Regions from separate parts of the Shewanella sp. SR44-4 genome, predicted to be linked through region 4. Evidence: predicted binding sites of a transcription regulator. Region 4 holds the regulator's gene; each other region holds the start of a gene.
The links. Region 4 encodes LexA, which represses DNA repair genes until DNA is damaged. Its sites were predicted from a motif close to TACTGTATNNNNATACAGTA; they were not measured.

Region 1: recN (DNA repair protein RecN) is a predicted target of LexA. The motif match lies at 1,589-1,608, and genes of this name have one in related genera.
Region 2: H5125_RS18660 (DNA topoisomerase III) is a predicted target of LexA. The motif match lies at 1,719-1,738, and genes of this name have one in related genera.
Region 3: recA (recombinase RecA) is a predicted target of LexA. The motif match lies at 2,252-2,271, and genes of this name have one in related genera.

What each region holds. Positions count from the first base shown of each region.
Region 1 covers NZ_JACJDU010000005.1:98,115-101,333, reverse strand. The annotation lists gene H5125_RS04210 (YjaG family protein) at 1-168, shown strand, start outside; gene H5125_RS04205 (DUF3319 domain-containing protein) at 253-453, shown strand; gene H5125_RS04200 (AEC family transporter) at 542-1,510, shown strand; gene recN (DNA repair protein RecN) at 1,639-3,219, shown strand, end outside.
Region 2 covers NZ_JACJDU010000053.1:20,494-23,712, reverse strand. The annotation lists gene H5125_RS18675 (DUF3240 family protein) at 1-240, shown strand, start outside; gene H5125_RS18670 (hypothetical protein) at 338-757, shown strand; gene H5125_RS18665 (tRNA (adenine(22)-N(1))-methyltransferase TrmK) at 908-1,615, opposite strand; gene H5125_RS18660 (DNA topoisomerase III) at 1,786-3,219, shown strand, end outside.
Region 3 covers NZ_JACJDU010000005.1:121,178-124,396, reverse strand. The annotation lists gene alaS (alanine--tRNA ligase) at 1-284, opposite strand, end outside; gene recA (recombinase RecA) at 1,094-2,158, opposite strand; gene mutS (DNA mismatch repair protein MutS) at 2,444-3,219, shown strand, end outside.
Region 4 covers NZ_JACJDU010000002.1:132,189-135,407, forward strand. The annotation lists gene plsB (glycerol-3-phosphate 1-O-acyltransferase PlsB) at 1-723, opposite strand, end outside; gene lexA (transcriptional repressor LexA) at 988-1,602, shown strand; gene H5125_RS01880 (cell division inhibitor SulA) at 1,599-2,105, shown strand; gene coxB (cytochrome c oxidase subunit II) at 2,501-3,219, shown strand, end outside.

The DNA of each region.
Region 1 (3,219 bases), on a different contig from region 4:
CTCGATGAGTTTGTTTTTTCTCACCCAGTAATGGAACAAGAAAAAGAATTACAAGGCATGTTACTCGACATTGTCGAAGCCAATCCAGACATAACCAGCGAACTGGTTAAAGGTTTACGTAAAGATATTATCGAAGCAGGTGTGTCTAATATTGGTATTAGCCTGTAGCAAAAACTTGTAGCACGGATCGGTTACTGCCAATAAACGTCATTTAGCCTGAAATTATTCAGGCTTTTTATTAGGTGTCGCGCCATGAGAAGAATTTTTTATCAAGGTTTCACTTTCAGTAACACCAATGGTAAAACTGATAACTGGACGCTAGTGATTGGCAATCAAGTACGAGTGGGTTCGTTATTTGAGTTAAGACGGCAAGTGCATTTTTTTTCTGAACTTGGAATATTACCTCCACCGAAAATATCAAAAGCGAATTTAGCCTTAAAATCTGACAAATAATCACTCGTTTAACTTTAGCCTAATTGCATCCGCCTATCGAAAAGCAGTAAAGTGACCTTATTATCATTTTGCTAAGGAATTGCGAGGGATGTCCAGTATTCTTACCCCGCTAATCGCTGTATTTATTATTATGCTGCTCGGCAGTATTGTTCAAAAAATGCGACTGTTGCCAGCAGACACCGATTTGATCCTCAATCAGTTTGTTTATTACATTGCTTTCCCCGCTATATTACTGATTGTGCTAGCTGAAACGCGCATTGAAGACATTATTCAATGGGGCTTTATCGGTGGGTTTAGTCTGGCGATGATCATCACTTATGCTTTAGTGATTGTTGTATCACTAATTCGCACACCTAAAAAACAAGCAGTTGCCGCCATGCGCGCATTAAATGCTACGTTTGGTAATACCGCATTTATTGGCATTCCATTGCTGAGTTTATTATTCCCAGGTCATAAAATGGCATTAGTCGCTGCAGCGATTGCCAGCTTGTTGTCGGTGTTCATGTTTGCTTTTGCTTTAGTATCAATTGAGCTAGCCAGCCGTGATAAACAATCAACCGACCATGCCATCGTCATCATGGCTAATGCCCTGTATAAAAACCCAATCGTGGTTGGCAGTGTTATTGGCATCGGTTTATCAGCACTGCATATTACCTTACCGGATAGTTTGGCCTTAATGCTACATCAGGTGGGAAATACCTCTAGCCCATGTGCACTGTTTGCTATAGGAATGGTACTTGCCAAAGCATTACGACATCAATCTGGCACAAAAATGTTCAGTGTTGGTTTGATTGCGGAACTGAACTTAATCAATTTACTCAAGCTAATTATTCAACCTTTAATTGCCTTTGGTTTACTCAAACTGTTCGGCGTAGAAAAGGAATTACTGACCATGGGAGTCATTTTGGCAGCGTTACCGACAGCAGCAAGTGTGTACCTTTTGGCCGACCGCTACCAAATTAACGCCAATGTCAGCGCCCAAGGTATTTTATATGGCACATTAATCACTTTTATCAGTTTGCCGATAATAGAAACACTTTTAAAATCCATTGCTTAATGATCAATCAAATCTAGATGATAAAATAGTCAGCGATAATTATTCCTCAACCACTTTACTGTATATAAAATCAGTATATACTGTTTATCAATACAGTGGTTTGGTGGTTTCATTGACAGGAATTTATTATGCTTTGCCAACTCAGCATCAACAATTTTGCTATCGTGCGTTTTTTAGAGCTCGACTTTAAAGCCGGTATGACAAGCATCACCGGCGAAACAGGTGCAGGCAAATCGATTGCTATCGATGCGCTTGGGTTATGCCTTGGTAATCGAAGTGATGCCAACACTGTCAGGCCTGGAGCCTCCAAAACCGAAGTGAGTGCAAGGTTTACCCTTCATGATGTACCTTTAGCCAAACGCTGGCTTGAAGATAGCGATCTTGATGCTGAAGATGAGTGCATATTACGTCGAACCATTAACAGTGATGGCCGCTCAAGAGCCTACATTAATGGTAATCCTGTGCCCGTGACGCAATTAAAAGCCATCGGTCACTTATTGATTGGTATTCACGGCCAGCATGCTCATCACGCAATGCTTAAAAGCGAGCATCAATTAAACCTACTCGACCACTATGCTAACCACAAAATACTGCTCGATAGCGTTAGCGCTAGCTATCAACGCTGCAAACAAGTGGAAAACGAGCTAAAGCATCTTGAACAAGCTCAGCACGAACGTATTTCGCGTCAACAGCTACTGCAATATCAAGTAGAAGAGCTTAATGAGTTCAACTTAGGCTTGGAAGAATTTGATGAAATAGAACAAGAACACAAACGCTTAGCCAATGGCACAGATTTAATTGAACGTTGCCAAGCAGGTTTGCATTTATTGACCGAAAGTGATGAAGGCAATATAGAATCTCTGCTTAATAAAGTGGCCAGTATTGCTGATACGCTTCAAGGCTATGATGAATCCCTTGCGCCTATCAGCACTATGATCAGCGATGCGTTAATTCAAGTACAAGAAAGCGCTAGCGAAATTGAAAGTTATTTAAGCAGTTTAGAGCTTGATCCAGAACATTTTGCCTATTTAGAAAAACGTCTTTCAACGGCAATGCAATTGGCGCGCAAACATCATGTGAGTGCTGATAAGCTGGCGCTACATCATCAAGCATTGATGAGTGAATTAGCCGAACTTGCTGACGACGAAACTAAATTAGATGGTATAAGACAACAACTTGAAGCTACCAGAAATGCCTACTTAACCAATGCACAAAAACTGAGTCAAAGTCGTAGCCGTTATGCCAAAGAATTGGACAAGCTAGTCACCCAGTCTATCCATGAGCTTAATATGCCTAAGGGTAAATTTACCATTCAGATTAATCATAATCCGGACAACATTTCAGTTAATGGCTGCGATAGCATTGAATTTATGGTGACCACAAACCCTGGGCAACCATTACAACCGATTTCTAAAGTGGCCTCTGGCGGTGAGTTATCGCGTATTGGATTAGGGATTCAAGTGATCACGGCTAAAAAAGTCGCCACTCCGACACTGATATTTGATGAAGTTGATGTGGGTATTTCTGGACCAACAGCATCGGTAGTCGGTCGTATGTTACGCAGCCTTGGCGAATCAACTCAAGTATTGTGTGTCACCCATTTGCCGCAAGTTGCAGGTAATGGTCATCAACATATGTTTGTGAATAAATTTAATAAAGGTGGCAACACCGAAACGACCATGCAGACGTTGGATAAAGATCAACGGGTG
Region 2 (3,219 bases), on a different contig from region 4:
TTGATTGAGCTTGAGTTTTTATCTGGTTTTAGCCTAGGTAATATTTGCGGTTTTAGCCGTGAACACAGCCATTTTAATATCAAAGAGCAAGTTGAAGGCTACAGGGAATTTTGTAAGTTTGAAATTATGCATCCTGTGGATCATCAAGATGCGTTATTAGGTGCCTTGTCTGCGGTTTGTAAACATAATCCGTGTCGATATTGGATTACACCCATCATTCATACAGGCACTTTGTGCTAGCCGCAAAAGAAAAGTACTAAGTCGATAAAGGAAATAGTTGCTGTGTTTGGATCATGCGGTCAACTCATTAAATTTAGTTATAAGAAAGGATATTGAAATGAGAGTTTATCGTTACCTAACCATGATCTTTTTCGCTTTGCTGGTATCAAATAATATATATGCTAGTGAGCTTTCTGCGAAGAATAGCGATGTGACGATTGAGTTTACTATCGAGCCTACGCGATCTTTGAAGGTAACGTTTGAAAGTAGTGTGACTTTACATTCAATAGTCATTAGAAATAATGATGGTTATTTACTTAACTTAGATGTTCAAGTGCCAAAAGATCCTGGGACTATTTTTTATTTTAATCTTCCTAAGTTACCTCCAGCTAAGTATCTTGTTAGATGGAAAAGTCAGCTTAATGGTGGCCCAATAAGCCTTGGTGAAGCAACGTTAACCTTAAATGATGACACCTATCCACGGCCTTCTACTAAAAAACCAAAGTACGATATTTTACATAGAAAACTACATGGGTAGTCATACTGCAATTACGTCATTCCTGAGATGCAGCTGATCGGGAATCCAGCTCTTTATTGCAGGACGAAGTCCGTCCTTGTCATTTGCGGCGTAGCGTCCTTGATACTTTATATACCAAGAAATGGACTGCCAATTGAAGCGTTTTAGGCATTATTTTAAAGCGATGTTTACCTGTTGATACTCTTTTAGTGCTTGAGAGGTGTTTCCTGAACGAGATTGATTGATGCGACTGTAGTGCGCAATCGTTTTAGCTAAATAACGCATAGCAATGTCTTGCTGTACAGCATCACTCGCTTGCCAAATTACACTGCCTATAGGGTCCATGTCTGTAAGCGAATCATTAGCAACATTCGCAGGGAGTTTGGGATCACGTCTGATATAAAGGATTTCGTAGAAACGACGGTTTTCTTCAATCAGTTTTTCGTCAATTAATTCACAATCAAGCTTGATAAGTTGTTGGCGTAACTCATATTGATGATGAACTGGACACAAGATAAAATCGATTTTTCGGTTCGAATATTGCTGGCAAAGTGACCTAACAAACTCGATCATCAAATCGCCACCCACTCCGGCAATAATCACTAAGGGTGTATGCTCATCTTGATCCAAAGGAATCGCTGACACATCAACACAATGTACTTGCCATTTTGGTGGGTTTTGCTGTGGGTAAAAACGTTCGAGCTTGGCGGTTAACTGCTGCATCAATGCTGGCACAATGTCGACAAAATGAATAGTGGCAGCATGTCTGTCTAGCAACGCGGCGCCGAGTAATCCATGGTCGCAACAGCAATCCCAAATATGAGTGTAACCATTGGGGATCATCATGTTGATATGTGCTAAGCGGTGGCCGAGTTTCATCTGTTTGTCGTGTTTGGAAGTGAACTTGCGCATTGTAATGATTTAAGTGACTAAGTGGTTAATTATTTCATATTTGCAGCTTGGCGTATTTAACGCTAATCTATACTGTAAATTTATACAGTTAAGTGGCGCGGTTCATCTTTTGAACGCTAGCGCCCCAACAGTGGATTATGATTTTATATATTGCTGAAAAACCCAGTCTAGGTCGTGCTATTGCCGATGTTCTGCCAAAACCACATAAAAAAGGTGATGGCTTTATCACTGCTGCTAATGGTGATTGCGTCTCATGGTGTATTGGCCATTTGCTCGAACAAGCAGAACCGGACGCCTATGACGATGCATTTAAGTCATGGAAACTCGAACATCTTCCCATCGTGCCACAAACGTGGAAACTACAACCTAAACCTAAAACGCGCAGCCAACTTACGGTGTTACGAAAATTGGTCAAGCAAGCATCATCGATCATTAATGCTGGCGATCCAGACCGTGAAGGGCAGTTGCTGGTCGATGAAGTGATTTCTTATTTGGGTGTGAAAGGAGACAAGCTGAGTCAAGTTCAGCGCTTGTTAATCAGTGACTTAAACCCACAAGCGGTAAAACGTGCTTTAGGGCAATTACGCAGTAACCGAGAGTTTATTCCATTATCGACTTCTGCATTGGCCCGCAGCCGTGCTGATTGGCTATATGGCATGAACATGACCCGAGCCTACACGATTCAAGGTCGTAAAGTGGGTTACCAAGGTGTGTTGTCGGTTGGCAGAGTGCAAACACCTTTGCTGGGGCTCGTCGTTCGTCGCGATGATGAGATTGCCGATTTCAAACCCAAAGCTTTCTATGAAGTCTTAGCGCATTTACTCACCGACCAACAACAAGCCTTTACTGCTAAATGGCAACCTAGCGAAGCATGTCAGCCATATATGGATGAAGACGGACGAGTATTAGCTAAAGGCTTAGCCGAAAATGTCGTTGCCCGTATCAATGGGAAACCAGCGGAAGTCACTAAAATTGAAGCTAAAGATAAGCGCCAAAACCCACCATTACCTTACAGCTTATCGGCACTGCAAATAGATGCAGCTAAACGTTTTGGCCTGTCAGCGAAAGAAGTACTGGATACTTGCCAAAGTTTGTATGAGCGCCACAAATTGATTACTTATCCGCGCTCAGACAGTCGCTATTTACCTAAAGATCAGCATGCTTTGGCGCCAAAAGTATTGGACGCCGTGCTCAAAGGCGCTTCAGGCTTAATTGAGGGTTGTGAGTCTCCTAATAGTAAACTTAAATCTAAAGCGTGGGATGACACTAAAGTAGATGCTCACCATGCGATAGTGCCAACTGAAAAGGTGGCTAATTTATCGACATTATCAAGCAATGAAGCCAAGTTATATCAACATGTGGCAAGGCAATATTTAGCCCAGTTCTATCCCGCTTATATCTATGCAGAAACCGCCGTTGAAGTGACCATTGCCGGTGGGTTATTTACCACTAAAGCACGTCAAGATAAAACCTTAGGCTGGAAACAACTGTTTAAACGTTCTGCCACTGCAAATCAATCTAGTTCTAATTCAACAAGCAGCGACGACGACAATGAAGACGCGGTACAGTCT
Region 3 (3,219 bases), on a different contig from region 4:
CCTAACATTTCAAAAAAAGTATGGTGACGAGCGGTATAACCCACGTTATCTAAATCGTTATGTTTGCCACCTGCGCGCACACAACGTTGTGAAGTTGTCGCTCGGGTGTAATTGCGTTTATCCATGCCGAGGAACACATCTTTAAACTGGTTCATACCCGCATTGGTGAATAACAGTGTTGGGTCATTTGTGGGAACAAGCGAGCTGCTATCAACAACCTGATGTCCGTTATCTTCAAAGTACTTTAAAAAAGCGCTTCTTAACTCTGCTGTAGTCTGAAACATGAAATGGCCCTGAATATAGAAAATACGAAAGTAACGAGCTTGGCATGCAAGCCTGTAAATGTAAGCATTATATACTGAATTTACGTCAACATGCGAGATGAGTGGCTCGATTATCCTCTGAGCATAAACCGATAATAATAGTTATTGATAAGCGATCTCACCGACTAAGGTTAACTAAGCTCAACTCGAGCTAATAAACACCTCCCGAACAGCCCGTTACCCAACTAACGACGTTAAATTCACAGGCAATTGGCTCGTTGCTGGCGGTAAGACTGCCTTGTGAGTAAGCAAATGGTCAGCTTGAGATTGCAGATTAATAACAAACCTTTGTTGTCGAGTGTTAGGTCTGTTATCCACATTTGAAGTGAGCTCAATGCCCTCTAATTTAACCAGATAAACCTCCGCTATCACGATAAAAAGAGCGTGGTTAGGAGTAACACATTAGCTTTTAAACCAATTGAAAAAGGTAACTGCAGAACTAATAGATTTTTTGGCAAATAGTGTGATTTAAAATGCTAAATAATTCAGAACTAAATCATTAAAAGTATGGGCATTAAAGCTATGTGGGATTATTCAAAGTAACGCAGAGTACCGGATATGACTCAATAACCCTGAGATTGACAATAATCGAGTACTAGAGATTTTTCACATATCAACGTTTTTAACGTTGCAGTTTTTAACGTTGCAGTTTTTAGCGTTATAATTTTTAGGGTTATCGTTTTTAGGGTGTAAACAACAGGGGCTTTTAGCGAGGAATATTCGCGGCGCGCAAGATGCGCTACCGCGATAGATGTAACTGACTGACTAGCTTAGAATACTTCACCCGTTTCAAGGTCAATATTCTCATCACTTTCTGTTTTAGAATCTGATGCATTAGCACCACCATTCAATAACATCGCACGTAAAGTGGTATTAATTTCACTGGCAATGACGGGGTTTTCAGTCAAGAATTTACCTGCATTAGCACGGCCTTGACCAATTTTCTCGCCTTTGTAGCTATACCAAGCACCCGCTTTATCAACTAACTTGTGCGCAACACCTAGATCGACTAACTCACCAGTACGGTTAATACCTTGTCCATAAAGGATTTGGAATTCAGCTTGCTTAAATGGAGCCGCAATTTTGTTTTTAACCACTTTAACGCGGGTTTCATTACCGACAACTTCGTCGCCGTCTTTAATGGCACCGGTACGACGAATATCTAAACGTACTGAAGCGTAGAACTTTAGTGCATTACCACCGGTAGTTGTTTCTGGGCTACCAAACATCACACCAATTTTCATACGAATTTGGTTAATAAAAATAAGCAAAGTATTTGATTGCTTAAGATTACCAGCCAGCTTACGCATAGCTTGGCTCATCATACGAGCGGCAAGGCCCATATGTGAATCACCAATTTCACCTTCAATTTCAGCTTTTGGCGTTAACGCTGCAACAGAATCGACCACAATAACGTCTACAGCACCAGAACGAGTTAACGCATCACAAATTTCTAACGCTTGTTCGCCTGTATCTGGCTGTGAACAAAGTAAGTTATCAATATCTACGCCTAACTTTTTCGCATAAATTGGGTCAAGAGCATGTTCAGCATCAATAAACGCACAAGTTTTACCTTCGCGTTGCGCTGCGGCAATCACTTCAAGAGTTAACGTCGTTTTACCTGATGATTCTGGACCGTAAATTTCAACGATACGTCCCATTGGTAAACCGCCCGCACCGAGTGCGATATCCAATGAAAGCGAACCGGTAGAGATAGTTTCAACATCCATTGTGCGATCTTCGCCCAACTTCATAATTGAGCCTTTACCAAATTGCTTTTCAATTTGGCTTAAAACGGCGGCTAGTGCTTTCTCTTTATTTGGATCAACCTTCATTATAAAACCCTCTTAAGGCATTCAATACGTTTAGTAAAATGCTATTTCGACTTAGGTGAAGTGACGTGAATCATTTCAATATGTTCATCAGTATACTGTATAGTCATACAGTATCAAGTGCTGAGCTGATTTTTTTTTAAACCTTTGAGAATTGATCATTTACATCAATATTTTATCCTCATAAAATTTTTTGTTTGAATCTATTTATACGCTGGGGGCAAATATTGTTAAGATTAGCCCCATAAGATTTACGTCCTACGATTGATTAATAGTGAAGTGTTCATAATGACAGTGATTGATACCAGCGATTTAGAAAAACACACCCCGATGATGCGCCAGTATTTGGGCTTAAAAGCGGCCCATCCTGATATGTTATTGTTTTATCGAATGGGTGATTTTTATGAGCTGTTTTACGATGATGCTAAACGCGCTTCTGAAATGCTGGGTATTTCACTGACGGCTCGTGGAAAAAGCGGCGGTGACCCGATTCCCATGGCAGGCATTCCATATCACGCTGTCGAAGGCTATTTAGCAAAATTAGTTAACATTGGTCAGTCTGTAGCCATTTGTGAGCAAATTGGTGATCCAGCCACATCAAAAGGCCCTGTTGAGCGCCAAGTGGTGCGCATTGTTACCCCTGGCACCTTAACTGACGAAGCTCTACTGCAAGAAAAACAAGACAATTTATTGGCAGCACTGTATCAGGGTAAAAGCGGTTTTGGTTACGCGACTTTAGACATTTCGTCTGGTCGTTTTGTTGTTGCAGAATTACCCACTCGTGAAGCTTTAGAAGCCGAATTACAGCGGACAAATCCAGCAGAGTTACTTTACAGTGAAGATTTTGCTGACATGTTATTAATCAATAACATGAAAGGCATCCGTCGTCGCCCAGAGTGGGAGTTTGATTACGACACGTGTATTAATTTACTGCTCAATCAATTTGGCACCAAAGATTTGCACGGTTTTGGTATTACTGATGCACGATTGGCGTTACAAGCTGCAGGTTGTTTAATGCAGTATGTAAAAGATACCCAAAAGATGGCGTTACCACATATCAACTC
Region 4 (3,219 bases):
TTTCTTATTTGCAGACTCTTCTTCAATGGCTTTTTTGATAGATTCTGATTTTAATAAAGAGGCAAACAACGCTTGTCGATTCGGTAATTGTGGCCCCGTCATGACTTTGCGTTGACGGCGGAAATGCACACGGGCGACTCGGGTTAATTTGTGAGCAATTCTTTTATCAGTACCATGTTCATCGGCCATATGACGAAGCGATAATGCATTAGAAAACTGGACGAAATTATGGCGTCCTAAAAATAAAATCATTAACCATTTACGTAACCACGTAGGGTTTTCACGTTCAAATACAGCAGCTTTCATGCTGTCTTCTTCTTTACCTGGGGTACGTCCCCAATAAAGGCAAACAGGAACCAACTGTATATCTAATTCAGGGCTCTCACTATGAAGTGACAATAAACTGGTAAAATAATTAAGGAATTTGTCACCACTTTCACGTTTACCAAATAGTGGTTTGCGGCCCTCTAAACAGACCACACGAGGCACGGTTAAGCCATCAAGCTGTAATGGCTCATAAGGACTGGGCAGACCAAAGCCCTCGGTGATTTCGCTCAACGCGGCAATATCGCTAATAGATTCCGTTTTCATTAAATAAACCAAAGGTTTAGTTGGATCTATATTGAGGTCATCAAAAGGATCGTGAGGGACCACAATGGTCTGTACCATCCACTTTTGAATCCATCTTAATGCTCGTAAAAATATTGAATCTGGTTTTGACATGGTTATTTTCGCAACATAAGCCACTGTAATATTGTCGTATAGGATACCAGAAACCACCCTGCTTACACTATCAGACCGATCTATCTTTACGTTTAAGCTCTCACTATCAGAAATAACATAAGACAGAACATTAGTAATAGTTAATTAAAACATATTGTTGAGTGATACTTAATCAACAATATACAAAAAATAGTTGGTTAATACTTGCGCGAACACAAACACTGTATATAATGACAGTCACTGTATAAAAAGACAGGAATCATCATGAGACCGTTAACGCCGCGCCAAGCAGAAATTTTAGACTTAATTAAAAACAATATCGCCGAAACAGGTATGCCACCCACTCGTGCTGAAATTGCGAATCGTCTTGGCTTTAAAAGTGCTAATGCCGCCGAAGAGCATTTAAAAGCATTAGCCAAAAAAGGCTTTATCGAGATCATGCCTGGTACCTCAAGAGGCATTCGTTTACCTCATGAAGAACAGGTTGAAACCGGTCTGCCACTCATTGGACAGGTTGCTGCTGGTGAACCTATTTTGGCCCAAGAGCATGTAGAACAATACTATCAAGTCGATCCAAACATGTTTAAGCCCGCCGCAGATTTTTTATTGCGAGTGCGTGGTGACAGCATGAAAAACATCGGCATTTTAGAAGGCGACTTACTCGCTGTACATAAAATGCAGCAAGCACGTAATGGCCAGGTTGTTGTGGCACGTGTTGATGATGACGTCACCGTAAAACGATTTGAACAAAAAGGTAATGTGATTTATCTGCATGCCGAAAATGAAGATTACAATCCGATAAAAGTAGATTTAAGTTGCCAAAGCCTAACCATCGAAGGGCTTGCCGTTGGCGTTATCCGTAATGGAGATTGGTTATGAACAAACTAATGGGCATCGCGCCACGCCACCCGGGCTTATGGGTAGATTTAACTGAAACAGAACTGCATGGCACCCAAACCATTCAAACATTACAAACTGTCACCCAAGGTGAAGCTGAACTGAGCCAATTGTGCAGCCAGTTAGCAATATTGAGCCAGCAAGGCAGATGGATTGTATTAATTAGCCCGCCCCATATTGGCTATAAACATATGCTGGCAAGTGCTGGTGTAAGAATGGATCGCATTTTACTGGTACACACCAAAGATGAAGTCGAAACATTATGGGCCATGGAGAAAGCGCTCACTAGCGGTACATCGAGCGCAGTAGTAACTTGGACAAGCTCACTTGATGCTCGCGATAGTCGCCGTTTAGAAATTGTCGCCAAAAGTGCACGTGCATTAGGGGTGGTAATTGAAGATGTGAATGCTCACTTACCTCACAAACATCAACTTGTTAGCCCTACTTTAACAAATGGAACAAGTAATTTTTGCTCATTTCACTAAGCACGAACCCTTCATTACCAAGCCCTGTATTGAATTCAGGGTTTTTTTTCATCTTTTTTCAGCCTATTAGCCAACAAAGTGATCTTGATCAATGTTTAATCTACAAGTAATGTGGTTAACAAGGATGAAACATTTTTTATCTTTAATTGGACGTGAATGGCAGTAATCAAGATTACTTTCAGACAAATGAGCCAAATCAAAATTGATAAGTTCAGTAGTAGGTACAAGCGTGGTGCACAGCTAACAATAAAACCGTAGACCGTATGTTTACAGCCACCAAAGTACTTTGAGGTCATCAAACTTTTTTCGGGAACCGAAGAGTTTGCATAGAGCAGAGAATTACTGTGTGACTCTTCTTTGTAGTTGCTATTTGCAATTAGCAGAGGAGTAGTCTTGTGAAGCAATGGTTGTATTGTTTACTGGTGGTGTTTGTAGCACTTCCGCTTGGGGCATCAGAAATGCCCCTCAACATGACTCAAGGCGTGACAGATATCAGTGGCAAGGTTTATGACCTCCACATGACGATTCTTTACATCTGTTGTGTAATTGGGTTAGTGGTGTTTGGGATCATGATTTACTCAATGATTTATCACCGCAAATCAAAAGGCGCTGTCGCGGCCAATTTTCACGAAAGTACCAAAGTGGAAATTGCTTGGACCGTCATCCCTTTCATCATCTTAATCGGCATGGCTATTCCAGCCACCAAAACCTTGATTGCTATGGAAGATCCCAGTGATGCTGATCTCACCATAAAAATTACCGGGTCGCAGTGGAAGTGGCATTACAGCTATTTTGATAAAGACATCGAATTTTACAGCACATTATCCACTCCCAGAGCACAAATTGATGGCAGTGAGGCCAAAGGCGAGCATTACCTCCTTGAAGTCGATAAGCCATTAGTACTGCCCATTAACCAAAAAGTGCGCTTCTTGATGACATCTGATGATGTTATTCATTCATGGTGGGTACCCGCGTTTGCCGTTAAAAAAGATGCCAATCCAGGCTTTATCAACGAAGCCTGGACTCGTATTGATAAGCCTGGAACGTATCGCGGCCAATGTGCCGAGTTATGCGGTAAAGACCATGGTTTCATGCCGATTGTGGTGCAAGCATT